Regions from separate parts of the Natronincola ferrireducens genome, predicted to be linked through region 2. Evidence: a T-box and tRNA genes for the amino acid it is inferred to sense, from the RefSeq annotation. Region 2 holds a T-box; the other holds one or more tRNA genes.
The links. The T-box of region 2 lies ahead of pheS (phenylalanine--tRNA ligase subunit alpha). A T-box ahead of a tRNA ligase gene usually reads a tRNA of that ligase, here a tRNA-Phe.
Positions count from the first base shown of each region.

Region 1 (16,551 bases), on a different contig from region 2:
CATAGCCTCTAGAACATGACTATAGCCTCTTTTCTTAGCTGAACAGGCAGATCCTGAAGATACATATATACCATCTCCCTCTAAGCTATGGAGCATAATTTCACTTCTAATCCCCAGTAAGGAAACATTGATAATATGAGGAGCATATTCCTCATTTTCTTTACTGGTAATAGAAATATCCTCTAGCTCTTGTTCCATTAACTTTAGCAGATAACTTTTAACATGCTTTATTTTATGTATATTTTTTTCTTGGTTTTCTATCATCAACTCTACAGCTTTACCTAATCCTAGTATACCAGGAACATTTTCAGTTCCACTTCTTAATGAAGCCTCTTGTCCCCCACCAATTAAGAAGGGTTTTATCTTTACATTGTTTTTTATGTAGAGGGCTCCAATCCCCTTAGGTCCATGAAATTTATGTCCACTTATGGAGAAACTATCCACAGATAAATCTCTGAGGGCAAATTTAATTTTTCCAAAGGACTGTACACCATCAACATGGAATAAAGCTTTGGGATTCTTTTTCTTTATGATTTTGCCCACTTCATTAATAGGTTGTATACTGCCAATTTCATTATTCACATGCATAATACTGACTAAAACTGTATCTGAAGAAATCACCCTTTCTATTTCTTCAAGAGAAATGAAACCATTTTCATCCACATCTAAGTACGTTACCCTATATCCTTCGTCTTCTAATTCATTGTAAAGTGCTAAAACAGATTTGTGTTCTATCTTTGATGTAATAAGATGATTGCCATTTCTTTTATTAGCCTTGATTAACCCTCTGATGGCTAAGTTGTTAGCCTCTGTTCCTCCTGAAGTGAAAATCACTTCCTTTTCGCTACACCCTAAAGCTTTTGCTACCGATTTTCTAGCTTTTTTTATTTCTCTTTCTATTTCTACACCTTTTCTATGTAAAGAAGATGGGTTCCCATACATCTCTTTAAGAGATTTTAACATAGCCTCTACCACCTCATCTGCAGGCTTAGTAGTGGCAGCATTGTCTAAATAAATTTCCATAATTCAACACCCTCACTATTTTATGCTTTGGTGTATTGCTAGGACCCCTGTTTTTGGTGAATAAACTAAACGACTGCCTCCAAATCATAGCTTTGGGCCTTCTCCTTATTTAATCCAGAGATCAAGCACTACATCCTCAAAGTAAACTCCACTACAATTCAGTGGGATCAAAATTTACTCCGAATTAGGTTTCATTTTATTACAGCTACTATAATATATAAATAATATTTATTTGTAAAGTTTAACTCCACTAATGTTAGTGTTTCCTAATCTATTTGAGGCATACACCACCATTTAGGAAAGGAAAAGATTATCTTAAACTATCATGAAACCTACTATCCTTTATATAACAAATGAATACTGTGACAGCTTTTAGTATCCTAAGGATTCTCCAATAATATATACCTTTAAATCTACAGCCATAGGCTTATGATTGATAATTACTGTTACATTACACATTCTTTCTTCACTTAAACAATCATTACAGCTTCCTGTAATACTACAGGGAGTTTTCAAACCTAATCGTTTGGCATTGGGAGGACAGGCTTCTTTCTTTATTCTATCCATAGCACTAACTAAATCATGGCATATTTTGTTAACTCCACATAGGACAATTACTTTTTTAGGACCATAATACATACCACTGACTCTATTTCCCATACCATCTATATTCACTAACTCTCCATTTTCCGTTAAAGCATTGGTACTAGTTAAATAAACATCTGCATTGGCTGCTTGTCTTCTGGTTTCATCTCTTTCTTCTGGTTCTACAAGCCAATGCCAATATACATTTTTGTCTTTATTGGCTAAGGTTTCATGAAGCTTCATTTCCATAATTGTCATAGAACCACCGATACCTATATTTTTAAAATTTTTGGTTTCTCTAAGTATTTCTTTCTCAGCTTCTTCTCTAGTGCTAAAATACTTAGCAGGAATTTTTCTCTTCTCCAAATTATTTATTACTATTTTTATACGTTCATTCATTTCCATCCCACCTTTTTTTATTTTATCCTTTGGTGTACTTGTACTGCTAAGACTTCCTCTCCTTATAGATAAACAAACTAAGCGACTAACATAAAATTAAAGTTTTTGATTATCTCCTTATGAATTAAGTCTCATTTTATATCTTTCTATATTATATACTATATCGATAGTTCATCCAAATACTTAAGAAATTTATTTAAACAAAAAGTAATTCCTAAATATTTTTCGATGATTTTCGACAAAACGTTGCGTGTTTTGTCGAAATTTGTTATAATCTATATGTGGTTATCCCCCTGATAACCTCGTAAATATAATCTCTATTCCCAATACCCCTTTTAAACAAACTATATTTTTATTTCATCCGGGTTTTTTTACCCGGACTTTTTTTATGTATAGGCCATGTTAAAGATAGATGTTGATATTGTATAAATAAAACTATGACAACATATTGAGGGATTGTCGCTCTCAGCATAGCAAAGAATCTTAGATTGTTCGGTTCCCCTCAGGATGACAGAATTTAAAAATTCATAGAATGTGAAAATCAACAGTAGCGTTTAACAGAGTCTATGTATAAGAAATAATAAATCTTACCACAATCTAAATAGAAGTTCTCTATTTTCCTGTATTTTCACAACCTAAGTTTATATCTATTTCTTTGAAATGAATAAATTAATTTGTTAATATATAGTTAAGTATATCATTTTTATTAGGAGGTTATTTATGAGTAAACCAAAAGTTGCTATTATTTTTACTGGTGGCACTATTTCAATGTCTGTAGATCCCAGAGTTGGTGCAGCAATTCCTTCCCTCTCTAATGAAGAAATCATGTCTCTAGTAACCAACATAGACAAATTTGCTGAAATTGAAGCTATTAATTTTTCAAAGCTACCAGGTCCCCATATTGATCCTACTATGATGATGGAACTACAAAGCCTTGTTGTTAAAACAATACATAGACCAGATATAGCCGGTGTTATTATTACCCACGGAACTGATACCCTTGAAGAAACTGCTTATTTATTAGATTTAACAATCAAATGTTCCAAACCTATTGTAGTTGCTGGTGCAATGCGAAACAGTTCCGAACTTGGTTATGATGGACCAAGTAATTTAGCAGCAGCAGTGTGTACTGCTATCTCCCCCCATGCAATGAATAAAGGTGTTTTAGTTGTAATGAATAATGGAGTTAATGCAGCCAGCGAAGTTACCAAAACAAACACATTAAGCTTAGATACTTTTAAATCCTTAGAGTTTGGTGCCCTCGGCATAGTGGATAACGATAAAGTTATTTTTCATAGAGAGATAATTGATAGACAACATATCCCTGCCAAATCTATTGAGTTAAATGTAGATTTAATTAAGTGCGTTGCGGGTATGGACTCTCGATTACTAAAATACTGTATCGATTCAGGGGCTAAAGGTATCGTCATCGAAGCCCTAGGAAGAGGTAATGTCCCACCTAAAATGATAGAGGGTATAAAGTATGCTATAAATCATAATGTTGCTGTTATGATGGTTTCTAGATGTCCTACAGGTCGTGTTTTAGATACCTATGGTTATGACGGTGGTGGACGACAACTAAGGAATTTAGGAGTTATTTTAGGAGGGGATTTGCCAGGCCAAAAAGCCCGAATTAAGTTAATGTTAGCCTTAAGTATAACTACTGATTTAACTGCTCTAAAGGAAATCATTGAGTATAGTCAGTATCAATAGCTTTATTTCCCTGATATCTAGTCACTGCTATTTAAAATACTTTATTAACCTATGTGTTAATAAAGTATTTCTTATTTTATTAACATAAAAGAAGGATTTTTTTGAAATTTATAGAAAATTTAAACATATTTGTTTTATATGCTATCGCCGTTTAGCAAACCAACATCTTTTATTAACAAAGGGAGGCGTATATTATTAAACATATAGAACCATTATTAGATTTATTACCTATAGGTATTATAATCTTTAATGCTCAGGGAGAACTCTATTATTCAAACAAAAAGGCTCTAAAGCTTCAACATGACTTTTTAGAAATTAGTAATAGTACTATACTATCGGTTATTCTTAAGTCCATCGATTTAAATGTTTTTGAAGTAATTTCTTTGGAGCCTGAAAAAAAATTTATGGGAAATGTTTTTATTCTAGAAAAAAACAAAAATAATCCTATCTATGGCGGTTTTTTATACCATTGTGATGAAATTCATGGGATTATCCCTAGTAATCATTTTGAAGATTTTGATTCCATATTGGATTCTATTCAAGATGCTATTACTATTGATGATAAGCACGGTAATACATTATGGGCAAACAAAGCCTGTGAACAGCTATACGAAATACAAAGAGAGGAATTAATAGGAAAAAATGTTGAAGTATTAGAAAAAATGGGTATCTTTTCTCATTCTGTAGTTAAAGAAGTCCTTAAAAAGAAAGAACAGATTTCTATCCTTCATAGTAATAAAAAGGGTAAAAAGATACTAATTACTGGTAATCCTATTTTAGATCAAGAGGGTAATATTTATAAAATTATTAGTACTTCCAGGGACATTACAGAGCTTATTGTTTTAAAAAATGAATTAGAGGATATCCAAAATCAATTAGAAGAGCTACGGGAAAAACAACAAATTGTGATAAATAATTTTATTATAGAAAGCCAAATAATGAAGGATATATTACAATTGGCCAAAAGATTAGCACAAGTAGACTCTACTGTACTAATTACTGGAGAATCTGGCGTAGGAAAGGGAGAAATCGCTAAATTTATTCATGAATCAGGTTCTCGAAAGGATCATTCTCTCATCAAAGTTAATTGCGGTGCTATTCCAGAATTATTGTTGGAATCAGAGCTATTTGGATATGAATATGGTGCCTTTACTGGTTCTAAAAAACAAGGAAAAAAAGGTTTATTTGAATTAGCCCATAGGGGTACAATCTTTTTAGATGAGATTGGGGAATTGCCTTTAAGTCTTCAAGTCAAAATATTGCAGGTCATCCAAGATAAAGAAATACAACGGGTTGGTGGATTAACATCGATTCCAATTGATGCACGAATTATAGCTGCTACTAATAAGGATTTGCAAAGCATGGTAAACGAAAAAAAGTTTAGAGAGGATCTTTTTTATCGTTTAAATGTTGTTCCTATACATATACCCTCCCTCAGGGAAAGACCTGAGGATATTTTTCCATTAATAAGACATTTTTTACGGAAATATAATAAAAAATTTAATATGTCAAAACGATTAGACTCTAGTACTGTAGCTATTTTAATGAAGTATACATGGCCTGGAAATGTTAGGGAATTAGAAAATATTATTGAACGAGTAATTATTACTACACAACAGGATAATATATCCCCCCAAAACTTACCTAATTATATTATAAATGAAAGTGAGAATTCATCTGATATTAAAATTTCCTCTGCAACAAAAAATCTTAAAGATACTATTGAAGAAATAGAAAAGCAAATTATTCACAAAGCAGTGACAAAATATAAAACCACTAGAGAAGTTGCTAAAGTCCTAGGCGTTAGTCAACCTACTATCGTTAGAAAAATGAATAAGTATAAGATTGCTGAAGTTATTCTACAGGATTATGATACATCTTCTAGTTAATAGTAAATCATACTTAATATGGACTTATGGATTATTAGCTTCCTATCAATCCATAAGTCCATATTAACAGCCTCTTTAGACATTATACTTTATAACCGTTTATTGAATTTTATATCATGTTAATCTCTTACATTCTCTCATTTAAGTGTTTAATAATAATCTTATGGAATTTTTTATACTTTGTTATTCTAGGACAATTTTTTTTCATCTCTTCTACAAATCTTGATGGCTGAAGCTTTTTATCTTTTTTATACAAAGGAGAGCTAATATACAATAATTCCTTAGCCCTTGTCATCCCAACATAAAACAATCGTCTTTCTTCTTCAATAAGATGATTATCTTCAAGGCTTTTGGTATGGGGAATAACATCCTCTAAAACAGATACAATGATTACAGCTCTAAACTCTAATCCTTTGGCTCCATGCATCGTCAACAGTTGAACTTTATTTTGATTTGTTTTATCATCCTCTTTTACTTTAAAAGTGTTTTTAAAGTCTATCACATGTTGAAGGAATTGTTGGGGGTTAGAACGTTTTTTTGTTATGTCTTCTAGTTCATCTAATATTTCAAATAGCTTAGCCCCTCCAATACTTTTATCCCTACAATAGTCTTCTATATATTGGTCATAGCCTACTACCTCTCGTATATAACTAAAAGCCTCGTAGGTGCTAAACCCTCTTATCCGTTTTAAGTCCAACTCTAAATTCTCAAGATACTTCTTTTGATAAGTCTTTAGATCTCCTTTCAATTTTAAAGATGTAATTAAATCTTTATGATGATCCATGACTTGTGACAGAGCTTTTCTAGTTATGTATCTTGTTGGTTTATTGATAATACGTCTTACAGCCTCTTTATCTACTGTGTTATGGGCAGCAATCAGGTAGCTAATTATATCCTTTGCTACCCAATGATCGTATAGATTATATACATGATCTCTAGTAATATACGGAATATTATGGTCCAATAAGGTATCAATTATTGAAGTTGCTGTTATATTGGTTCTATAGATAATAGCAATTTCTTCATAGTTGTATCCCATCTTAATTAGTTGATGAATAATATCGGTAACCCTTTCATTTTCTTCCTCTTTATCTTTAGGGGTAATATAATTTATATCCACTCCCGGTTCTAGCATGGGAAGGATATTCTTTTTTACACGATAGATGTTGTTTTCTATTAAGCTGTTGGCGGTATCGATAATCTTTTCTTGTGAACGATAGTTTCTATTTAGTATGACTTTTTTAGTGTCGGGGTATATCTTGTCAAAATCTAATATAAATCGAGGTTTAGCGCCTCTGAAACTATATATGGATTGGTCATCATCTCCCACCACAAATAGGTTATTGCTTGGCTTAGTAAGAAGCTGAATAATTGCAAATTGAATACTATTTATATCTTGAAACTCATCTATCAAGATATAGGTAAAGGATTTTCTTAGTTTTTGTAGGATTGCAGGGTTATTGTATAACAATGAATAGCATTCTGTTAGCATATCGTCAAAATCAATTTTTTTACAGTCTTTTTTATAATTTTCATAGGCTGTAAGTACTCTTTGAAAATCCTTTAGGCCAATAGATTGAGGTTGAAATTCATTGTCCTCTAGGAGTTGATTTTTATACAGGGATATATCTAATAATACATCTTTTACAAATTCTTCATCCTCATAATTGTCTAATTGTAAAGTTTTTATTATATTCTTACCAACTAGATATCGTTCTCCCTCATTTAATACATTTTCTAACCTATAAGGATAATAGCTTTTTATAATTCTAAAAAAAATCGAATGAAAGGTCCCAAAATTCACATTACCATCCTTTTTAGGGATAGTTGTTATCATCTGCTGAAATCTCATCTTCATTTCTTCTGCAGCAGCTTTAGTAAAGGTAATCACTAGAATATTATTTGGATTTACCTTATGATGCTGAATTAAGTGGACAATTCTATAGGCAATAACCGTTGTTTTTCCTGATCCAGGACCGGCATAAACCATACAGGGGCCTTCGTAGTGTTGTACTGCTTCTATTTGCTCTTCATTCAATTTATTAAATATACTATCCATAACTCACCTCTTTACTAGCAATATATATAGGTATTATATCAAATTCCCTATTAAAGCTATAGATATAATACCTATATAATATATCTAACTCCATTCTATTTAAATATATCTACAAAAATTTAAAAACTAGTACATGTGTACTAGTTTTATGGAATTGGTGCCCAGAGGCGGAATCGAACCACCGACACGGGGATTTTCAGTCCCCTGCTCTACCGACTGAGCTATCTGGGCAAATTGGTGGGCTCAAGTGGACTCGAACCACCGACCTCACGCTTATCAGGCGTGCGCTCTAACCAGCTGAGCTATGAGCCCTTATGAATTTTTAAATGGTCCGGGTGGAGAGATTCGAACTCCCGACCCCATGGTCCCAAACCATGTGCGCTACCAAACTGCGCTACACCCGGATGATGGCAGGGGCGACAGGATTTGAACCCACGACATTCGGTTTTGGAGACCGACGTTCTACCAACTGAACTACACCCCTATTCAGTTTATTTTATCATGGTGGAATCTAAGATGAAATATGGTGGGCCTTCAGGGACTCGAACCCCGGACCTGCCGGTTATGAGCCGGACGCTCTGACCAACTGAGCTAAAGGCCCTTATTTATAAAATAAGGTGTTTATTAAGTTAAATGGTCCGGGTGGAGAGATTCGAACTCCCGACCCCATGGTCCCAAACCATGTGCGCTACCAAACTGCGCTACACCCGGATGATGGCGGAGAAGGCGGGATTCGAACCCGCGCGCCGCTTACACGACCTAACGGTTTAGCAAACCGTCCTCTTCAGCCTACTTGAGTACTTCTCCTAATAGCATAAAAATTAATTTTATGGCGGAGAGGGTGGGATTCGAACCCACGGCCCCTTTCGGAGTCACTGGTTTTCAAGACCAGCTCCTTAAACCGCTCGGACACCTCTCCATAAGTGGTGACCCATCCGCGACTCGAACGCGGGACACCCTGATTAAAAGTCAGGTGCTCTACCGACTGAGCTAATGGGTCTTATATTATTAAATTAGTGGAGCGGGTGAAGGGAATCGAACCCTCGCGGTCAGCTTGGAAGGCTGAAGTTCTACCACTGAACTACACCCGCATACATATGGTGCCGAAGACCGGAATCGAACCGGTACGATCTTGAAGGACCGCAGGATTTTAAGTCCTGTGCGTCTGCCAGTTCCGCCACTTCGGCACTGTTGCTGGCTCCAGAGAGAGGACTCGAACCTCCAACCTACCGGTTAACAGCCGGGTGCTCCACCATTGAGCTACTCTGGAAGGTTAATTTAAGCGATAAGCATATTATAATAATAATTGTGCTATGTTGTCAAGTAGGATTTTAAAATAAATTATTGCCAGCTATTTTAACCCTTCACAACTGTTACACTTAATTTAACGACATATTCTATTATACACTTTTAAATAAATTTGTCAACATATACAAGCCTATTTTTTATATATAATTTTATGTAATTTTTTACATATTATACTTTTAGTGTATATTTATTGATGCTTAAATATTTTCTTTATATTATGCATCATTTTTACAATTGTATATGCCTATTATTTACTCTTATATTATTGTGGCTATATGAAGAAAACTATATTTGAAAAGACTTTTATTGATAAAGCTTAATTGTAATTGTACTTAATTGGAGATTAAATAAAGGATGGTGACATATAATGAGTACCTCTGTAAATCCTGGACTTAAATTTGTTACAAAGGCTTTCCAGTTTGAAAAACAATTTGCAGCTAACAACTATTTTGGCGAAGATAAAGATAATCTCTTTAAATATAGGGAAGGTAGTATACCTATTATTGTTTCAGCACCCCATGCTGTAAAGCAAATAAGAAGTTTTAAAGTAAAAAAGCCTGATATTTTCACAGGAAGTATAGCTCTATTATTAGGGGATATTACTAATTGTCATGTGATTTATCGTACCTTCACTGGGGGAGGTGATTCTAATAACGATATAAACTGTCCATATAAAAATTTTCTTTTGAAAAAAATTAAAGAGCATTCTCTTGCTTGTTTAATAGATCTCCATGGTTTAGATAAAAAAAGAAATCTCACAGTTGACGTAGGCACCCTTAATGGCTTATCTATTGGTAAAGAAATTGAAAGTATTATTGTTAATAGCTTTAAAAGCCAAAATATCATGAATGTACGATTTAACCATTATTTTAACGCAGATAAAGCTGGAACAGTAGTAAAAACTATATGGGATGATATAGGAATTCCTTCTTTCCAATTAGAGATTAACGGACTATATAGAGATGTTAGTAAGGAAGAAAATTGGGATCGATTTTCTAGAATAGTAAAAAGTCTACATTTAATGATTTTTAAAATATATCAAATGATGGTATTAGATAAAAATCTAAATACTATAAGGTCTTCGCCCCAAGTAGCTGCTAGAAAGCACTAGGAGTTCAGTATAGATACAATATCAGCTATGAGTTTGTAACTCATAGCTGATATTGTATCTAAAAAAATTCCCTGTTTAGATAGTAAAGACATATTTTTACCTAAGATATTTTTATGCTTATATTTATCTAACAGCATTGATGAATTTCACTTGAAAATCTAAATCTTTTTGTACGATAAGGTTGAAACAACCGTAATCCTGAGATAGTTTAAACAGATTGTGCAATGGCATCTTTAAAATGAGGCGTTGAACTGTTTTGAGACTTGGTATAGTTTCAAGTAGCTTCTCCTTTTTCATCTGTTCATGGATTTTGAGAGCTTCATATCGGCCCTTACTTTCCATATAGATTCTAGGGATATGTTCTTTAATTAGTTTATTTTTAATGATTCTAGACGATTCCTTTGGCTTTTGAAGGTATGATTAGTTGTATTGTAGAGATCAACTAGCATTTTGTTAAAATCATCGTCATATCGGTTATCGTTTTGTTTCATGTGGATACTTCTTTTCAGACATAAATATTATATCCTAATTTTCGTGTCTATACTTTTATACTAACACCAAATCTATAATGTTAATAAATATAGGATTAATTATGTAACTTTATTTAGATGTTTTAATGTAGATAATCAGTATTCTATTAATTTAATAAGGAATTCTAAGAAAACGACGAGAAACATTTATACATGTCCAGTTAGGCTATAGCACTCCACACATCTTAATCTTTATTAACTAAACACTAACATCCATAACCAAGATATGGGCATAACAAACAGTAATGCAGGAAGTAGACTAGACAAATTCATCGATTTAATTTCTGCTATTCTAAGTCCTGTAACAAAAGCAATTACTCCTCCACATGCCATAAAATCAGCTACCATGTAAGGTGTTACATATGGTGTAATGAATCTTGATAATAAAAATAAACTAATGTAGATTAGAAATTGAGGAATAGCTATTAGACAAATTGATATTCCCAATGTAGAAGCAAATATTGCTGAAGCAAATAAATCTAAAACAGATTTTGCAACTAGAATTGAAGCATCATTAGTCATCGCTTCAGTCATAGCACCCATTAGGCCTGTACTACCAGTACAAATTAGAATCAAAATACTTATAAATTTTTCTGTAGATTGATTTCGATTTATCCCATTTTTATTAACATAATGTTCTTCAACTGATTTCAGTTTAACAGAAAGTGATTTTAGTTTATCTTCAAAACGAAATCCTTCACCAACAATAGCACCTAATATTAATGCCAACATAACAGCTGATAACGAATTTATTTTACCCATAAGTGTAATTCCTATGGTAATTGAAGTAATTCCAAATAATTTAGACAAGAAATCACATATTCGCTGTGGAATATATTTTCCTAAAATACTTCCTAAAATTCCACCCAATGCCACGATTGCACAATTTATTATAATTCCATAGGGCATAATATAACACTCCTTATTAATGCATTAGATACCATTAAAGTAAACTACTTCCAACATTTTGCTGCAATAAATTATAGAAATAAAAAACAACATAAATTCTAATACTTGTGTAAAAAAGGCTCCAACACCATACACAAGGATGATTTAAACTTATACCTATCACAAGTATTGGCAATAACCAAGAAGTTGTAAATTTCATAGAAGCTCTAAATTTAAAGTTATCAAAACCTTAGTTAAGTCATTTGCCCAATCTAATGACAGGCATTGTTAATATCGATGGTAAAAGAAGTATTTCAAATATCTCTAATAAAATTCTACACACTAAGAATCGTAGCTGTATTACTAAGTTCTTAAACAATGGGCCTTGGAATGAAGGCCCATTAAATGATGTAAGAATAAAGAATAAAGTATATATTAGACTGCTTTTCCATATATAAAATAAGTTAGGTTTAAGGTAGTATGGAATGAGTAAACTTAAGAGCTTAAAAAATTTTCGTCTATAGTTTACTTGGCATATATCTATATTCAAGTTTATCGCTTTAGAAAAAGCCAAGAACAAAATTATGCTATCCTAAGGGATGCTATTACTATATAATTTTTACACAACTGAAATAATTAAATTAATTTTATTGCATAGTTCGCGATTATTACTGAAGCAATTGTTACAGTTGCTATTCCAGCAGTTACAATTTTAGGAACTAAGTAATTTCTTAGGGCTGTGTACTCCTCAGCTGTCTTTCCATAAGCTTTAGCTACATCTTCAGATATAAATAATGTTGTTGGAAAACCATACATACAAGTTAAACTTAATGCAATAGCTAAATAGGTATTGACTTTTGTTATCTTAGCTAACATAACAGACATTATACCTGTACAAACACTTCCAATACCTAATACTACAGCTAAAGGAACAATCATTCCCAGTACATCTTGGGGGGTTATATTTGCAAAGCTTCTAAATAACCCAGCTAAAATTAGTACCATAAAAAGGCCTGAACAACCTGTTTTATTTAAAGAATTTTCATCTAAGAATCCAATTGCAGTAAGAATAATTCCCATAAATAAAGACATTACCATATAATGAATTATTCCATTTGTCAAACCAACTAGCACATTTGCAATTGTAGCTGCAATACCAAGTTTAGCCAATATAACAACACTGGTACTCATCTCAGGTGGTAAATTTAATAATTTCTTTCTTATATTATCTGTTTTTTCTGCCGTAGCTGCATATTGCTCAATAAGTGCATATTGCTCAATATTTCCACGATCTTTTAAAAAGTCAACAGAAGCTTTACGCATCATAATTGTAGATAACGGTAGACCCACAAAGGTTTGTACAGTCAATAACATGCTGCACAGTGCTGCAAGATATTGCATGCCATTTGCGTTAAAATGTTCACTCATAATAATTACAGCAGATATAGATCCTGAGAAAATAGGAGCTCCTGCTATCGCTTGCTCAGGCTCTATAATCATTCCACCAATAATAATTATACCAATAACACCTGTGATAACTGATGTAACAGCAATTAGAATCGTTTTCCACTGTCTTGCAAGTTCTTTAAAGTCTATAGTAGTACCTACACCAGCAATTAATATACCACTAATTACTGAACCTATTTTATCTATACCTGCATCTGTTACTAAAGTTTTAGGAAAACCTAACCAGTAATAGAAAAGTAATAATATAGCCCCAACAAGAGCTTGAGATAACATGGCATTTGTTTTAGAGGAACAAAGTTCACCAATTGCAAATATAACCAATATAATTGTAAATGCATAAATAGCTGTCAAAATAATCACTCCTTCTTATAATTTTATTGAAATTATTATTGTTTATTTTTTAACCAGTTAAATGCACATTCTGCAAATAATGCTGCCCCCATGTGTAGTACCTCTTCATTGTATACTACCTTAGAATTATGATTATGACTTGCCTGTGTTCCTTCTGGCTTGCATCCAATTATAAAGAAAATACTTGGTACAAGCTCTGAAATAAAACCAAAGTCATCAGATACCTGCAGTCTATAATTTGGATCTGTAGTAAAATCAATACCTAAGTTTGATATATATTCCCCCATATCCTCAACTAATTTATGATCATTAATAGCAGATGGACAACTTTCTACTACCTCAAACTTGGCAGTAGCATTAAAAGCTTTAGCTGTTAATTCAACAAGCTTATTGCAATGTTCAATAATTTTTTTTCTAAGCTCAGGATTATAAGTTCGCAACGTTCCCCTTAAAACCGCTTGATCTGGCACTATATTACTTGTATATCCTGATTTTACTTCGCAAATATTGAGAACTACTGCTTCATTAGTAGGGACTTCTTTGACTTGTAAAGATTGTAATGCTAATATAATGTGGGCAGCAACGTTGATGGGATCTATTCCCAAATGTGGTTGACTAGCATGGCAACTTTGTCCCTGTACTGTTATTTCGAGAATATCTGTTGATGATAAGAAGGCTCCCTTTGCAAAGTTTAAATGATTTAATGGTAATAAAGGTTGTACATGTACCCCCATTGCTGCGTCAACCTTTGGTGATTCTAAGATGCCTGCTTTAATCATATCTATGGCACCTGTAAGAGACTCTTCTCCAGGTTGAAACATAAGCTTGATAGTACCTTGTATTTCGTCTTCTCTTTCTTTAAGCAATTTTGCAGCTCCAATAAGAAATGCTGTGTGTAAATCATGTCCACATGTATGTGCATGACCTGAATGTAGGGAAGTAAATTCAAGGCCACTTTCTTCTTGCATAGGCAACGCATCCATATCGGCACGTAACAATATTGTTTTTCCTGGGTTTTTACCACCAATTGTGGCTGTTATGCCACATTTGCATATTTCTTCAGGCTTACACCCTAACTCTATCAATTTTTCTTTTACAAACTTAGTTGTTTTAGGTAATTCTGTTCCTAATTCAGGATTTTGATGAAGATATCGTCTAATTTCAAGTAAATAGTCTTCAATCTCTTTTGATTGTTCTATAAAACTTTTAATGTTTTACACCTCCAATACAATATTTGTTGAATTTAAACTCAACCTACTTTTATAATGCAAGATAACGTAATCCCCACAATGTTATCTTACCATTGTGGGGATTACGTTGTACAATATTTAAAATTTATAATTATATAAATTTTATTTATATTACCGCTATAATTGTTTTTTTACATACTGAATAAATTCTTTTGCGTCTTTAGATAATTTTTGATTTTTATGACTTATAATACCAACAGTATATGTACAAGCAGGATTAAATGGTATCATCACATAAGGTAATTTGCCCTCAAAGCCTACATGATATTGATTGCAATTAAACCAACTATCATAATATGTTAACCCAATCCCATCACTATTAGCAATATGTTCAAAGTAAGACTCTAATTGTAATGCTGTGAATTTGGGATTTATTGAAATTATGCAATCTTCATAAGCATCTTGTAATACATTAAAAATAAAACTATCCTTAGGATTATTTAAGGACAAGGAGATTAATGGTTGCTTCTCAAATTCTTTAAGTAATATATATTCATGGTTGCTTAGTGGATTTTCTTTATTTACACATACACAAACTTCACCTTCAAAAAGTGGATATGTCTGCCAACGTTTTTTTATTTCTTTAGTCAAAACTACAATTCCAAGGTCAAGCATTCCATCTTCAATCTGCCTTAAGATTGATGGGGTTGAACTTTCATTGGAAATAATTTTTATATGTGTATTCATGCTTCTAAATTTATTTACTATACTAAATAAAGCAGAACGCATTTGAATAGAATAGCCAATTTTAAGTATAATATTTTTTGTTGTAGCTAAATCATGTATTTCATTAGTAACTTCTTGTAATGCATTAAGAATATACTGTGCTTTTTTATATAAAACCTCCCCTTCGGGTGTCAACAAAAGACCATCTCGGTCACGTTTAATAAGTTGAGTATTTAAATTTTCTTCTAAATTTTGTATAGCCATCGTAACTGATGGTTGTGTTACATGCAGTTCCTTGGAAGCTTTAGTAAAGCTTCCAAGTCTGCATACAGCCTCATAGTAACTTAATTTACGAAAATCCATATATATCCCTCAATTCTTTTTGCTATTAGATTTTAATGTTATGGTAGATTTAACATAAAATATGACTAAATGTTATAATTAATTGAGTAAATTTCCATTCCCTACTCATTATTTTTACTAAATTTCAATAGCTGTAAAAAGGGGGGGTGACCCTAGAAAGGAGATTTATTATAAGTTCACTCTAATTTTATCAAAAAACTACTAAATTTAAAAGGAATAAAAATAAATAAAATATCTCACAGTGATACTTTTATAAACATTCACCTGACTATTAACCTCAAAGAGTACATTTGCCCTGCTTGTAGTGTCCATACGTTTAGAATGCATGATTACAGAAACCAAGCCATTAAAGATCTAGCTTTTAAAATTATGTTAACCAGCGCAAAAAATAACTAAATCCCTATAGTTTTAATAACTATAGGGATTTAACTGGTGCGCTGTGAGGGATTCGAACCCCCGACCTTCTGATTCGTAGTCAGACACTCTATCCAACTGAGCTAACAGCGCGTATTTAATTGGAGGCGGCACCCAGATTTGAACTGGGGAATAAAGGTTTTGCAGACCTCTGCCTTACCACTTGGCTATGCCGCCATGAAATAAATGGTGACCCATCCGCGACTCGAACGCGGGACACCCTGATTAAAAGTCAGGTGCTCTACCGACTGAGCTAATGGGTCAAGCTGTTTTATTTAAGAACAAAATGGCTGGGATAGCAGGACTCGAACCTGCGAATGACGGAGTCAAAGTCCGTTGCCTTACCGACTTGGCTATATCCCAATGTCAATAATTTGTAATGGGGTGGATGATGGGATTCGAACCCACGAGTGCAGGAGCCACAATCCTGTGTCTTAACCACTTGACTACACCCACCATATAATTAATATATACACAAAATAAAATGGAGCGGAAGACGGGACTCGAACCCGCGACCCTCGCCTTGGCAAGGCGA
Region 1 covers NZ_FNFP01000002.1:532,847-549,397, forward strand. The annotation lists gene BLS22_RS08165 (cysteine desulfurase family protein) at 1-1,023, opposite strand, end outside; gene BLS22_RS08170 (lactate utilization protein) at 1,396-2,007, opposite strand; gene BLS22_RS08175 (asparaginase) at 2,728-3,720, shown strand; gene BLS22_RS08180 (sigma-54 interaction domain-containing protein) at 4,125-5,609, shown strand; gene BLS22_RS08185 (ATP-dependent helicase) at 5,737-7,668, opposite strand; tRNA gene BLS22_RS08190 (tRNA-Phe) at 7,824-7,899, opposite strand; tRNA gene BLS22_RS08195 (tRNA-Ile) at 7,904-7,980, opposite strand; tRNA gene BLS22_RS08200 (tRNA-Pro) at 7,996-8,072, opposite strand; tRNA gene BLS22_RS08205 (tRNA-Trp) at 8,077-8,152, opposite strand; tRNA gene BLS22_RS08210 (tRNA-Ile) at 8,193-8,269, opposite strand; tRNA gene BLS22_RS08215 (tRNA-Pro) at 8,303-8,379, opposite strand; tRNA gene BLS22_RS08220 (tRNA-Ser) at 8,384-8,475, opposite strand; tRNA gene BLS22_RS08225 (tRNA-Ser) at 8,499-8,587, opposite strand; tRNA gene BLS22_RS08230 (tRNA-Lys) at 8,593-8,668, opposite strand; tRNA gene BLS22_RS08235 (tRNA-Gly) at 8,686-8,759, opposite strand; tRNA gene BLS22_RS08240 (tRNA-Leu) at 8,767-8,855, opposite strand; tRNA gene BLS22_RS08245 (tRNA-Asn) at 8,864-8,938, opposite strand; gene BLS22_RS08250 (hypothetical protein) at 9,344-10,087, shown strand; gene BLS22_RS15500 (hypothetical protein) at 10,456-10,578, opposite strand; gene BLS22_RS08255 (DUF554 domain-containing protein) at 10,813-11,526, opposite strand; gene BLS22_RS08260 (hypothetical protein) at 12,142-13,323, opposite strand; gene BLS22_RS08265 (M20 metallopeptidase family protein) at 13,359-14,534, opposite strand; gene BLS22_RS08270 (LysR family transcriptional regulator) at 14,691-15,602, opposite strand; tRNA gene BLS22_RS08275 (tRNA-Arg) at 16,033-16,109, opposite strand; tRNA gene BLS22_RS08280 (tRNA-Cys) at 16,119-16,193, opposite strand; tRNA gene BLS22_RS08285 (tRNA-Lys) at 16,204-16,279, opposite strand; tRNA gene BLS22_RS08290 (tRNA-Gln) at 16,304-16,379, opposite strand; tRNA gene BLS22_RS08295 (tRNA-His) at 16,397-16,472, opposite strand; tRNA gene BLS22_RS08300 (tRNA-Gly) at 16,502-16,551, opposite strand, start outside.
Region 1: it has a tRNA-Phe gene. The T-box ahead of pheS (phenylalanine--tRNA ligase subunit alpha) is inferred to sense a tRNA for this amino acid. The anticodon was not compared.

Region 2 (13,420 bases):
TTATGACTTTGATTCAGAGCATAAATTTACTCCAGAGGATTTAGAAAAAATTGAAGCCGAGATGAAAAAAATCGTTAAAGAAAAGTTATCTTTAGAACGTTTTGAACTTTCCAGAGAAGAAGCTCTTCAATTGATGAAGGAACAAGGGGAAGATTATAAAGTAGAATTAATTGAAGATTTACCAGCGGATGAAACTATTTCCTTTTATAGACAAGGGGAATTTGTGGACCTTTGTGCCGGCCCCCATGTTATATCCACCGATAAGGTAAAGGCTTTTAAACTATTGAGTATAGCAGGGGCCTATTGGCGGGGAGACGAGAAAAACAAGATGCTTCAAAGAATTTACGGAACCTCCTTTGAAAAGAAAAAGGATTTAGAAGATTATCTGCATAGATTAGAGGAAGCTAAAAAAAGGGATCATAGAAAAATTGGAAAAGAATTAGATTTATTTAGTCTTCAGGATGAAGGACCAGGGTTCCCCTTCTTCCATCCAAAGGGTATGGTATTGAGAAATCAATTGGAGGATTTTTGGAGAAGAGAGCATGTAAAGAGAAATTATGAAGAAATCAAAACTCCTATTATTCTAAATGAAGCTTTATGGCATCAATCCGGGCACTGGGATCACTATAAAGAAAATATGTATTTTACCAATATAGATGAACAGGATTATGCAGTAAAGCCCATGAACTGTCCAGGTTCTATTTTGATGTATAAGAGAAAAATGCATAGCTATAGGGATCTTCCTATAAGAATGGGAGAGCTTGGATTAGTACATCGCCATGAATTATCTGGAGCCCTCCATGGATTAATGAGGGTAAGATGCTTTACTCAGGACGATGCCCATATCTTTATGCTACCCGAACAAATTAAAGACGAAATTATAGGGGTTATTGATTTTGTAGATTATTTCTATAACATTTTTGGATTTAAGTATCATATAGAATTGTCTACTAGACCAGAAAACTCTATGGGAACCGATGAAGAATGGGAATTAGCTATTAGTTCCTTAAAGAAAGCTTTAGATGAAAAAGGATTAACTTATAAAATTAATGAAGGAGATGGTGCCTTCTACGGTCCTAAAATAGATTTTCATTTAGAAGATTGTATAGGAAGAACATGGCAATGTGGTACTATTCAATTAGATTTTCAAATGCCCCAAAGATTTGATATCCATTATGTAGGAACAGATGGTGAAAAACATCGACCTATTATGATTCATAGGGTTATCTTTGGTAGTATTGAAAGGTTTATCGGTATTCTCATTGAGCATTATGCTGGTAAATTCCCAACATGGTTAGCTCCAGTTCAGGTAAAAATCCTACCTATTACCGATAGTCATCGTGAATATGCTCTAAATCTTAGGGATAAAATGGCTGAGGAGGGTATTAGAGTAGAAGTAGATAATAGAAATGAAAAAATCGGCTTTAAAATCCGAGAAGCCCAGCTTTCTAGAGTGCCTTATATGCTAGTTATAGGGGATAAGGAAGTAGAAACAGAATCTGTAGCAGTAAGATCTAGAGATAAGGGTGAGCTTGGGGTAGTAAAATCCAATGACTTTATTCAAGATATTTTAAAAGAAATAGTAAGTAAATCCATATAAGATATAAAATAAAGAAATGGGGAGATAAGTTCTCCCCATTTCTATTGTAGTCTGTTTTTATACTGCTTCCAATGTCTCATCTTTTCTTTTAAAGTCTCCTAAGAGGGCAGTTAATTCATCACCATTCAATGTTTCACGCTCCATCAATGTTGAAGCTATTTTTTCTAATTCCTCCTGATAGACCTTTAATTGCTGCTTTGTATGATCATAGCACTCGTCAATAATTTTATTCATTTCTTTATTAATTTGTTTGCCCAAAACCTGCATCATGGTGGGGTTATTAGACATATAGCCTAAGTCACTCATACCATACTCACATACCATTTGCATAGCTATCTCTGTTACCTTTTTTAGGTCATCCTTTGCACCGGTGGAAAGGTGACCAAAAATCAATTCTTCAGCAGCTCTGCCTCCTAACATAACCATAATTTTATTGCAGAGCTCTTCCTTCGTCATAATGTATCGGTCATCCTGAGGCATATGAAGAACATAGCCTAAAGCCTGTCCTCTAGGGATAATTGATACCTTTTGTACCACATCGGTATTTAAAATCTTGCCAATTAAGGCATGGCCAGCCTCGTGATAAGATACAATTTGCTTTTCTTTTAAAAGGACTGTAGGGTTTTTAACCTGTAATCCTGCAATAACCCTTTCTATAGCCTGCTCAAAATGCTTTATGGAAATAATAGTTTGGTTTTCCCTAACAGCAATGATGGCTGCCTCATTGGCAATATTGGATAGATGGGCACCACTCATACCATGGGTTTTTTTAGCTAAATCATCAATCTTTACATCTGAAGCCAAGGGTTTATTTTTTGTATGAACCTTCAATATCTCTTCTCGTGCTCTAACATTGGGGTTACCAATATACATATGGCGATCAAAACGCCCTGGGCGAAGTAGGGCTTCATCCAGCAAATCCATTCGATTAGTAGCTCCAATAACAACAACAGTTTGATCAGTATTGAAGCCGTCTAATTCTACCAATAGCTGGTTAAGGGTTTGATCCTTTTCATTGTTACTATCCATATGTCTTTTAGCACCGATAGCATCAATTTCATCAATAAAGATAACACTGGGGGCTTCTTTTTTTGCCTTTTCAAATAAGGTACGAACTCTTTTTGCTCCAACACCTACATATTTTTCTACAAACTCTGAGCCACTGGCAGTAAAAAAAGATGATTTTGTTTCTCCTGCAACAGCTGAGGCTAGTAAAGTTTTACCAGTGCCAGGGGGTCCATGAAATAAAATTCCTTTAGGAATTTTTGCACCCATTTTTTTGTATTTCTCTGATTGATTAATGAAGTCAATAACTTCGATTAACTCTTCCTTTACTTCATCCAAGCCTGCTACATCCTCAAAAGTTACTTTAGGCTTTGTAAAAAACTCATTATCTTTTTGGTCACTTTCTTTTTTGTCATTGTTTATAGTTGCATGAGCATATTGAAAGGGTTTATCTAATTTAATATAATAGACAAACAAGAAACCTGTAATTCCAATAAGCATTAAACGATTTTTACTGCTAAAACCATGATTTATTTCATCTCCTGAAAACAATGAAAAACTTGAGATAATAGTTAAACCAAGAAAAATCAAGAAAAATGTAAGTATTATTTTTTTCTTCTTCACTGAATCACCACCTTATACTGTCTTTAAATTTAGCATACCCAAAACCATCATTAAAAATGATAGAGATGTAGCATAAAAATCAAGGAAAATAATTGTATTTTTTCAATGAATCGACATATAGTAAAAATAAAAAATAAAAATAGACAATAAAAAAACTTGACAGATTATTAAATGATTGATATTATGATATAGAAAACAAAGCAGAAGGTACCGCTTCTCACCTTACAACAGAGGTTGTTAAGGTTAATAACTAACGGAATCCAAATAAACTAGAGATTGTTATGTTATTGTAATAGAAGCGGATAGTAAAATACTATTCGTTTTTTTGTTGTAAATTATTATGGGAGGTGTCAAGTTATTAGAGATATTAATGAACTTCAGATCAATGAAGAAATTAGGGATAAGGAAGTTAGACTAATTGATTCCAATAGTGAACAATTAGGTATTATGACGGCTAAGGATGCACAAAAGCTAGCTAACAGTAAGAACTTAGATTTAGTTAAAATTGCACCACAGGCTAAGCCCCCGGTTTGTAGAATTATGGACTATGGAAAGTACAAATACGAGCTGGCCAAAAAGGAAAAAGAAGCCAAAAAGAATCAAAAGGTTATTACGATTAAAGAAATTAGACTTAGTCCCAATATTGAAAAGCATGATATTGAGGTAAAGGCAAATCAAGCTATTAAGTTCTTAAAAAATGGCGATAAAGTGAAGGTAACTTTACGTTTTAGAGGAAGAGAACTTAGTAATATAAGTATAGGTAAGAAAGTAATTGATGAGTTTAAAAATTTGCTAAGTGAAATTAGTCAAGTTGAAAAAGAAGCAAAACTAGAAGGGAAACAAATGATTATGGTTTTGACTCCCAAGAATTTATAGATTAGAAGGAGGAAACAACAATGCCAAAAATGAAAAGTCATAGAGGTGCTTCAAAAAGATTTAAAAAGACAAAAACAGGTAAAATTAAGCGAATGAAGGCTTTCAAAAGCCATATCTTAACTAAAAAATCTGCTAAGAGAAAAAGAAACCTACGTAAAGCTACACTGGTATTTAAAGGTGAAGCCAAGACATTAGCACAAATTTTAGCATAGTAGATATCGTAAAGGGAGGTAGTAAATAATGGCTAGAGTAAAAAAGGCGGTTAATGCCAAAAAGAAACATAAAAAAATATTGAAGCTTGCAAAAGGTTTTAGAGGAGCAAGAAGTAAATTATTTAGACCAGCAAATCAGTTTGTAATGAAGGCTTTAAAGCATGCTTATGTTGGTAGAAAGCTAAGAAAAAGAGATTTTAGAAAGCTATGGATTACAAGAATAAATGCTGCTGCTAGAGCAAATGGATTATCTTACTCAAGATTTATGAATGGATTAAAAACAGCGGGCATTCAAATGAACAGAAAAGTATTAGCTGAAATGGCGATTTATGATAAAGAAGGTTTTGCTCAATTAGTAAATGTAGCTAAAGAAAAATTAAATGCTTAAGAACTTAAGAGTCCTTGTATGAGGACTCTTTAAATGATTTTATACAAGTATATTTTTTGATTGCTATATTTATAATAGCTAAGTAGAAATAAAGTTTAACTGGAATTATTAGGATAAAACGACTATAATATAGACAAATATACATAATTCTTGTAAATATTAGGCGGTGTTATACAATGAAGAGCAAAATAGGCAGTATTCACCTAGATCCGACCCAGATTTTAGTGATGGGATTTGCATCGGTAATTATGATAGGAGCTATACTATTGAATACACCCATTGCTTCTGAAGTGGGAGAACGGGTGGGGTTTATCAATGCTTTATTTACTGCCACATCTGCTGTATGTGTTACGGGGTTAGCAGTAGTAGATACAGGAACCTATTGGAGTACCTTTGGAAAAACTGTCATTTTAATATTGATACAAATTGGTGGTCTAGGTTTCATGACAATGGCTACAATGGTTTTTGTTCTTCTAGGCAAAAAGATTTCTCTAAGGGAGAGGTTGATTATCCAGGAAGCCCTTAATCAATACTCTTTGGCAGGTATTGTTAGATTTACGAAATACATTATTATGGGTACTTTTATTATAGAAGGTATTGGTGCTTTATTTTTATCCTTTCGTTTTGTTCCGGAATATGGATGGATTCAAGGGATAGCCTATTCAATATTTCATGCTATTTCTGCCTTCTGCAACGCAGGATTTGACTTGATTGGAGAAGGACGAGGGCTTACACCCTATGTGACAGATCCTATTGTGAACTTTAGTATAGGGTCATTGGTTATTATTGGAGGAATAGGCTTTTCTGTTTTAGTAGATTTAACGAATCAAAAAAGTTTAAAACGATTGTCACTGCATACGAAAATGGTGTTATTTGTAACTGTATTGTTACTGGCATTAGGGTTTGGACTATTTTTATTGTTAGAGTGGAACAATCCTGAAACCCTAGGGAATCTAAACTTTGGAGGAAAATTGCTGGCAGGATTTTTTCAATCTATGACCACCAGAACAGCTGGCTTCAATACAATAGTATTAGATGAAATGACCAATGCATCCAAAATGCTTACAATTATACTGATGTATATAGGAGGTTCTCCTGCATCCACAGCAGGGGGTATTAAAACTGCAACCTTAGGGGTGATTCTATTCTCGGTTGTCTCTGTCATAAGGGGTAAAGAAGACACAGAAGTATTTAATAGAAGGATTTCTAGAGATATTGTTAATCGGTCTATTACGGTGGCGGTCATAGGATTAACCTTGATTACCGTTATTACTATGATCTTGATGATAACAGAAGCAGGATTTACTTTTGAAGAAATATTGTTTGAAACTACTTCTGCCTTTGGAACGGTAGGCTTATCTCTAGGTATTACGTCACAATTAAGTAATATGGGACGATTAGTTATTATATTTATGATGTTTGCCGGGAGAGTAGGTCCCTTAACCATTGCCTATGCATTGGCAAGACAACAAAGAAAAAATAGAGGAATAATAAAATACCCAGAAGGGAAAATATTGGTAGGTTAGGAAGGTGGAAAAATGAAACAATATGTAATCATTGGCTGTGGACGATTTGGTAGAAGTGTTGCAGAAAATCTTTATAAATTAGGAAATGATGTATTGGCCATAGATGAAAACGAGGAAACAGTGCAAAGTATATCTGATAAAGTGACCCATGCTGTTGAAGCGGATGCAACTGATGAAAATGCCCTCCGTTCCTTAGGTATAAGAAATTTTGATGTGGCGGTTATCACGATAGGATCTGATATACAGTCTTCAATTATGGCTACTTTAATTGTAAAGGATTTAGGTGTAAAATACGTGGTGGCCAAGGCTCAAAGTGAAATTCATGCCAAGGTATTATACAAAATTGGTGCCGATAGAGTTGTTTTCCCTGAAAGAGATATGGGGATGAGGGTTGCCCACAATCTTATTTCCACCAATATATTAGATTACATCGAGTTGGCTCCAGAATATAGTATTATGGAGATAACGGCCTTGGAGGAATGGCATGAAAAAACCTTACTAGATTTGAACATTCGTTCAAAATACGGCATTAATATTATGGCAATCAAACATGGTAACCATATTAATGTGTCTCCCACAGCCTATGACAATATCCATAAGGGTGATGTTTTGGTAGTAATTGGCCATAATAATGATTTAAAAAGACTACAAAAATAAAATGAGACTGTTGAAAAATTATATAAGCTTAAAGCTTTTTCAACAACCTGAAAAATAAATACAAAATTAGGTGAGATTTAATGGAACGGGATAAAATTACTAGTCAACAAAATAAGATAATTAAGCATGTAAAGGGATTACAGGCTAAAAAGAATAGAAGGCTTCATAAACAATTTGTAATAGAAGGTATTCGGGTACTGGAGGAATGTCTTCTACACCAAATTCCCATACATTATGTGTTTTATACAGAGGACTTGGTAAAACTACAGGGTGGAGGGGCGTTGCTTGAAAAGGTAAAGAAAGATTACAGATCCTATGAAATAACTAGAGAGTTATTACTTAAAATATCAGACACTGAAAATCCCCAGGGAATCATAGCTGTTGTTTCTATGCCAGAAAATAACTTGCAATCCATAAAAATTTCAGAAGATGCTTTTTTTGTTATATTGGATAGAGTCCAAGACCCTGGAAATATGGGTACTATTCTTCGGACAGCTGAGGCTGCAGGAGCAGATGGAATCATCTTAACAAAGGGTTGTGTAGACCCCTATAACAGTAAAACGATTAGAGCTACAATGGGAGCTTTATTGCATATTCCAGTTATTGAAACAAATAGTAATGAGGAATGGATTAACATATTAAAAGATAATAGTGTGAAATTGATAGCCAGTGATTTAGACACCCCAAAAACCTACTTAGATGTGGATTATAAAAATAAGATTGCTATCATTATTGGCAATGAAGCCAACGGTATTGATGAGACTTTACTGGAAAAGGCAGATGAACTTGTAAAAATACCTATTCTAGGGAAAATAGAGTCCTTAAATGCATCAGTAGCTGCTGCTATTTTAATCTATAAGGTGGTAGAAGCAAAGGGGCTCTAGAAATTGATAGAGATTTCAAAAAATGATCTACATTTCACCTATTTACCCTTGTTTCCACACAAAACCTATGCTATAATAAATCTACAATAAATGGCTTAGGGAAGGGTGTGGTTCGTTGAAGACAGCAGATACCTTTTGGAGAATATTTGAACTAACTGGCTCCATAAAAGCCTATATGATGTATAAAAAACTTAGGATGAATCAATAAATATATAATAAAATTAGCTAAGATGGAGTAAAGTATGCTATACAATATTTACAAGAGAGAAGCTGCCGCAGGCTGAAAGCACTTCGAAACCTATAGCAGAAGTTCCCTCCAGAGCTATAGAGCTGAAGGAAAACAGTAGGCTTTATCGGCAAGACACCGTTAATGTCTTTTAGAGAGGTATCCAAAAGGATACTACTAGGGTGGTACCGCGGAGCAAACCTTCGTCCCTTTTTGTGGGATGAAGGTTTTTATTTTTTTGCATACTACAATAATAAATAATAATTAGGAAGGAGTATTATGATGGAAAATAAGCTTAAAGGACTGCAGGAAACTGCTAAAAATGAAATTGCTGCTGCAAATTCAATGGAGGCCTTAGAAAAAGCTAGGGTAAAATATTTAGGAAAAAAAGGTGAATTAACAGAAGTACTTAGGGGGATGGGAAGCTTATCTCCAGAAGAAAGACCTAAAATAGGAAAAGTAGCTAATGAAGTAAGGGAAACGATAGAAGCTTTACTAGAAGAAGCTAAAAGTCTTTTAAAGACAAAAGATTTAGAAAGACAATTGGCAGCCGAAGCAATTGATATTACTATGCCGGGTAAAGAGATTAAACTGGGCAAGAAGCATCCCTTAACCCAGGGACTGGATGAGTTGAAAAATATTTTCATTGGTATGGGCTTCAAGATTGCAGAAGGCCCAGAGGTAGAAACTGTTTATTATAACTTTGATGCGTTAAATGCACCAGCCAATCATCCCTCAAGGGATATGACAGATACCTTCTATATCAATGAAGATGTTATTTTAAGAACCCAGACATCTCCTGTACAAGTAAGGGTTATGGAAAAAATTAAACCACCTATTCGAATTATTTCTCCAGGAAGGTGTTTCAGAAATGATACCCCAGATGCTACCCACTCCCCTATGTTTCATCAACTGGAGGGCTTAGTAATAGACAAGGGAATCACATTAGGAGATTTAAAGGGAACTTTAGAGGTATTTGCTAAAGCATTTCTTGGAAGTCATACAGAAATTAAATTTAGACCCCATTATTTTCCCTTTACAGAGCCCAGTGCTGAGGTGGATGCCTCCTGCTTTAAATGTGGTGGGGATGGATGTGGATTTTGTAAGGGCAGTGGTTGGATTGAACTATTAGGTGCTGGGATGGTACACCCAAATGTTCTTAGAAATTGTGGGATAGATCCAGAAATATATAGTGGATTTGCCTTTGGGATGGGGATTGACCGTTTGACTATGTTGAAATACGGTATAGATGATATTCGATTGTTCTTTGAAAATGATATGAGATTTTTAAATCAATTTTAATAAAGGCTATGTTAAAGATAGATGTTCATATTGTATAAATAAAACTATGGCAAGATATTGAGGGATTGTCACTCTGAGCTGACAGAAGTCAAGAATTCATAGAATGTGAAAATCAACAATAGCGTTTAACAGAGATTTAATAAAAAATAGCATAGAAGAAAGAAGGAGGATTTTACTTATGTTGGTACCCATAGAATGGCTAAAACAGTATGTTAATATAAATATGGAAACAAAAGAACTTTGTGATAGAATGACGATGTCTGGTTCAAAGGTGGAAGAAGTTAAAAAAATAGGTATTGGTATTAAAGGGGTTGTAATTGGTGTGATCGAGGAAATTGCCCCCCATCCCAATGCTGATAAGCTAGTTGTTACGAAAGTAAATGTTGGCAATGAAAAACTACAAATTGTAACAGGAGCCACCAATATAACTGTAGGAGATTATGTGCCTGTAGCTTTAAATGGCGCTAACCTTCCTGGAGGTGTAAAAATAAAGAGGGGTAAGCTTAGAGGAGAGGCTTCTGAAGGAATGCTTATTTCTCAAGATGAACTAGGAATATCTAAATCTGTAATACCTGAAGATATGAAGGATGGTATTTGGATATTAGATCAGCAATATCCCTTAGGAGAAAATTTTGTAAAGGCTATTAACCTGGAAGATGAAATAATAGAGTTTGAAATAACCTCCAATAGACCAGATTGCTTAAGTATGATTGGTATAGCTAGAGAAGTGGCTGCCACCATTGGTTCAACATTAAGATATCCTGAAGTTAATGTGTCGGAAGTCCAAGAAGAGGCATCAGCAAAAGCTAAGGTTATTATAGAAGACACTGAGGGTTGTCAGAGATATGTTGCTAGAGTGATAGAAGATGTTGTTATAAAACCATCTCCCCAATGGATGCAGAAAAGGTTAGCAAAAGCAGGAATAAGACCTATTAATAATATTGTAGATATAACAAATTATGTTATGCTGGAATATGGTCAACCTCTCCATGCCTTTGATATGGACTATGTTGATAACAATACAATTGTTGTAAAAAAAGCCACTAATGATGAAACTTTTAAAACCTTAGATGGTATTGAAAGAAAATTAAAGGATTCTATGACCATGATATGTGATACAAACAAAACTTTAGCAATTGCTGGGGTAATGGGTGGTGAAGAATCAGAGATTACAAATGATACAAAAAATATTTTATTAGAATCAGCTTATTTTAATCCAGAAGCAACACGATTAACATCAAAACAGCTGGGTCTGAGAACAGAGGCTTCTGCACGATTTGAAAAGGGTCAGGACCCTAACATTGCAAGATTAGCTGCTGATAGGGCTTGCCAATTGATAGAAGAATTAGGGGCAGGAAAGATTTTAAGAGGGGCTGTAGATGTTTATCCAGTGGGAAAAAAGGCTATTGAAAGAAATATTCGACCTCAACGAATTAATGATCTATTAGGCACTGAGCTTACCAATGAAGAAATGATAAATATTTTGAAAACCTTAGAAATAACAGCAGAGGATAAAGGGAATACATTAGTAGTGACAGTTCCTACTTATCGTATTGACCTAGATCAAGAAGCAGATTTTGTAGAAGAAATAGGACGAATATTTGGGTATGACCGCATCCCTGCAACGATGGCAAAGGGTAGTATTGTTGCTGGAAGAAAAACAAATGGTCAAATTATCGAAGATATTACAAAAGAAGCATTAAATGCTATGGGACTAAATGAAGTATTAACCTATTCCTTTATTAGCCCTAAAAGTGCTGATAAAATTAGATTAGGGGAGAATAGTATTAAGCGAAACTTCATCACACTGTTAAACCCTCTTGGAGATGAGACAAGTGTTATGAGAACTAGCTTACTCCCAAATTTGCTGGAGGTTATGGCAAGGAACTTTAATAGAAAGGTAGAAGGATTTAGAGGATTTGAATTAGGAAGAATTTTTATTTCTAAACCAGATGGTTCCAAAAAATTACCTCATGAGTTATTAAATGTAGTAATTGGTATGTATGGGGAAGAAGATTTCTTTACCTTAAAGGGTGTAGTAGAGGGTTTGTTAGAAAGACTAGGAATCAAAGGCCATAGCTATCAAGTAGAAAAACATCATCCGACCTTCCATCCAGGTAGATGTGGAAACATAATTTACGGTGAACAGATGATTGGAATTTTGGGAGAAATTCATCCAGAGGTTATGGAAAACTATGGAATAAACAAAAAGTGTTATTGTGCTGAATTAGATTTTGAATTACTTTTACAATTAACTAGATTGGATACTATGTATGAACCACTACCTAAATACCCTGCTATTACTAGAGATTTTGCTGTAGTAGTGAAGGAAGATACCTTGGTACAGGAGATAGAAGATATTATCCTGAAAAATGGTGGAGAAATGTTAGAAAGCTATAAACTCTTTGATGTTTATCAAGGAAACCAAGTGGCTGAAGGCTATAAGAGTGTAGCTTATACATTAACCTATAGACATAAGAACCGAACCTTGAAGGATGAAGAAGTAAATACAGTACATGAGAAGATTTTAGTAAACATCAAAGAAATCCTAGGGGGAACCTTAAGAGATTAATAGAAAATGCAAACTATGGAGTCATAATATTCCATAGTTTGTCTTTTTTAATCAATAGCCATTATAAAATTTATGGAATTTTGTAGAATTTATAAATTCAATTATTTGTTTCAACATAGACGTTCTTTGAAAGGTAAATCTTTTTAAAACACTGTTTTATAATAAAAAATATATTTTTCTTATAATTTCTTGAAGGATATTGTTCTTTTATACAGAAATCATATATAATACTTAATTGCATAAGTCCAGTAAGGGGTTGATTTACTATGGAGAAAAAGAATAAGGTTACAGTTAAAATAAATGGACAAGATTATCCTATTGCAGGGGCAGAGCCTAAGGATTATTTATTAAAGGTTGGAAGCTTTGTTGATGAACAAATGGATGAAGTAGCAAAGCACAATAACAAATTAAGCACATCTATGATTGCGGTATTAACCTCCATTAATATAGCAGATCAGTTTTTGAAGCTACAAGCCCATGTTGATACAGTAAAAAGAGAGCACACTGACCCCTTAAACGAATTAGAAGAATTAAAAGACCAATATACTTTTGTTGCAAGGGAGTTAGAAGAAAAAAAGGAAGGTCTACAGTTTTTACAAAATCAAGTAGAAGAGTTGATTAGCTACAAAGAAAGGCTAGAGGCAGAAAGAATAGACCTTGAAGAAAAATTAATAAGTAAAGAAGAAGACTTGTCTAAAGCTGAGACAATTATCAATGACCTTCAAAATAAGCTCTTTGAAAACCAAATCAAGCTGGTTCAACTGCGGAAGGATTTAGAGGAATATGTAAACACTACAGAGGTTACTTCCAAAATAAAAAGCCACAAGCATAAGTAAGAAAATGAAATTTTTTTAAAAGTAGTGATATAATAATATTGCTACTTTTTATTTTGCAAAAGATATTTATTTTTATAAACATAAATAGGAAAGGTTGTTATGATTTATGAAGAAAGTAGAATTGTTGGCACCTGCAGGCTCCTATGAGGCTTTTGTGGCAGCGGTGCAAAATGGGGCAGATGCAGTTTATTTGGGGGGAAGGGTTTTTAGTGCTAGGGCCTATGCTTCAAACTTTGATATTCCTGCTTTAGAGGAAGCGATAGAATATGCCCATATTCGAGGCGTGAAGGTTTATGTTACTATCAATACACTGATCAAGGATACGGAGATGAAAGAACTATTACAATATGTATCTAGCTTATATCAAATCGGGGTAGATGCTGTTATTGTACAGGATTTAGGTGTAGTAAAAATCCTAAGGGATTATTTTCCACACCTAGAAATCCATTGTAGCACCCAAATGACGCTACACAATAGTTTGGGTATCCAACTACTATACGAGATGGGGGTAAAACGAGTAGTTTTAGCTAGGGAGCTGTCTTTAGGAGATATACAAAGAATTCATAGGAACTCTCCCGTGGAATTGGAGGTATTTATCCATGGTGCCCTATGCTATAGTTATTCAGGGCAATGTCTTATGAGTAGTTTTATAGGAGGTCGTAGTGGCAATCGGGGACGATGTGCACAACCCTGTAGAAAACCCTATGAGATT
Region 2 covers NZ_FNFP01000003.1:250,779-264,198, forward strand. The annotation lists gene thrS (threonine--tRNA ligase) at 1-1,600, shown strand, start outside; gene ftsH (ATP-dependent zinc metalloprotease FtsH) at 1,658-3,106, opposite strand; gene infC (translation initiation factor IF-3) at 3,647-4,105, shown strand; gene rpmI (50S ribosomal protein L35) at 4,126-4,317, shown strand; gene rplT (50S ribosomal protein L20) at 4,346-4,705, shown strand; gene BLS22_RS09485 (TrkH family potassium uptake protein) at 4,882-6,231, shown strand; gene BLS22_RS09490 (potassium channel family protein) at 6,244-6,888, shown strand; gene BLS22_RS09495 (TrmH family RNA methyltransferase) at 6,969-7,772, shown strand; gene BLS22_RS15635 (YqzL family protein) at 7,888-7,980, shown strand; T-box leader at 7,991-8,212, shown strand; gene pheS (phenylalanine--tRNA ligase subunit alpha) at 8,281-9,300, shown strand; gene pheT (phenylalanine--tRNA ligase subunit beta) at 9,479-11,872, shown strand; gene zapA (cell division protein ZapA) at 12,139-12,708, shown strand; gene BLS22_RS09520 (U32 family peptidase) at 12,815-13,420, shown strand, end outside.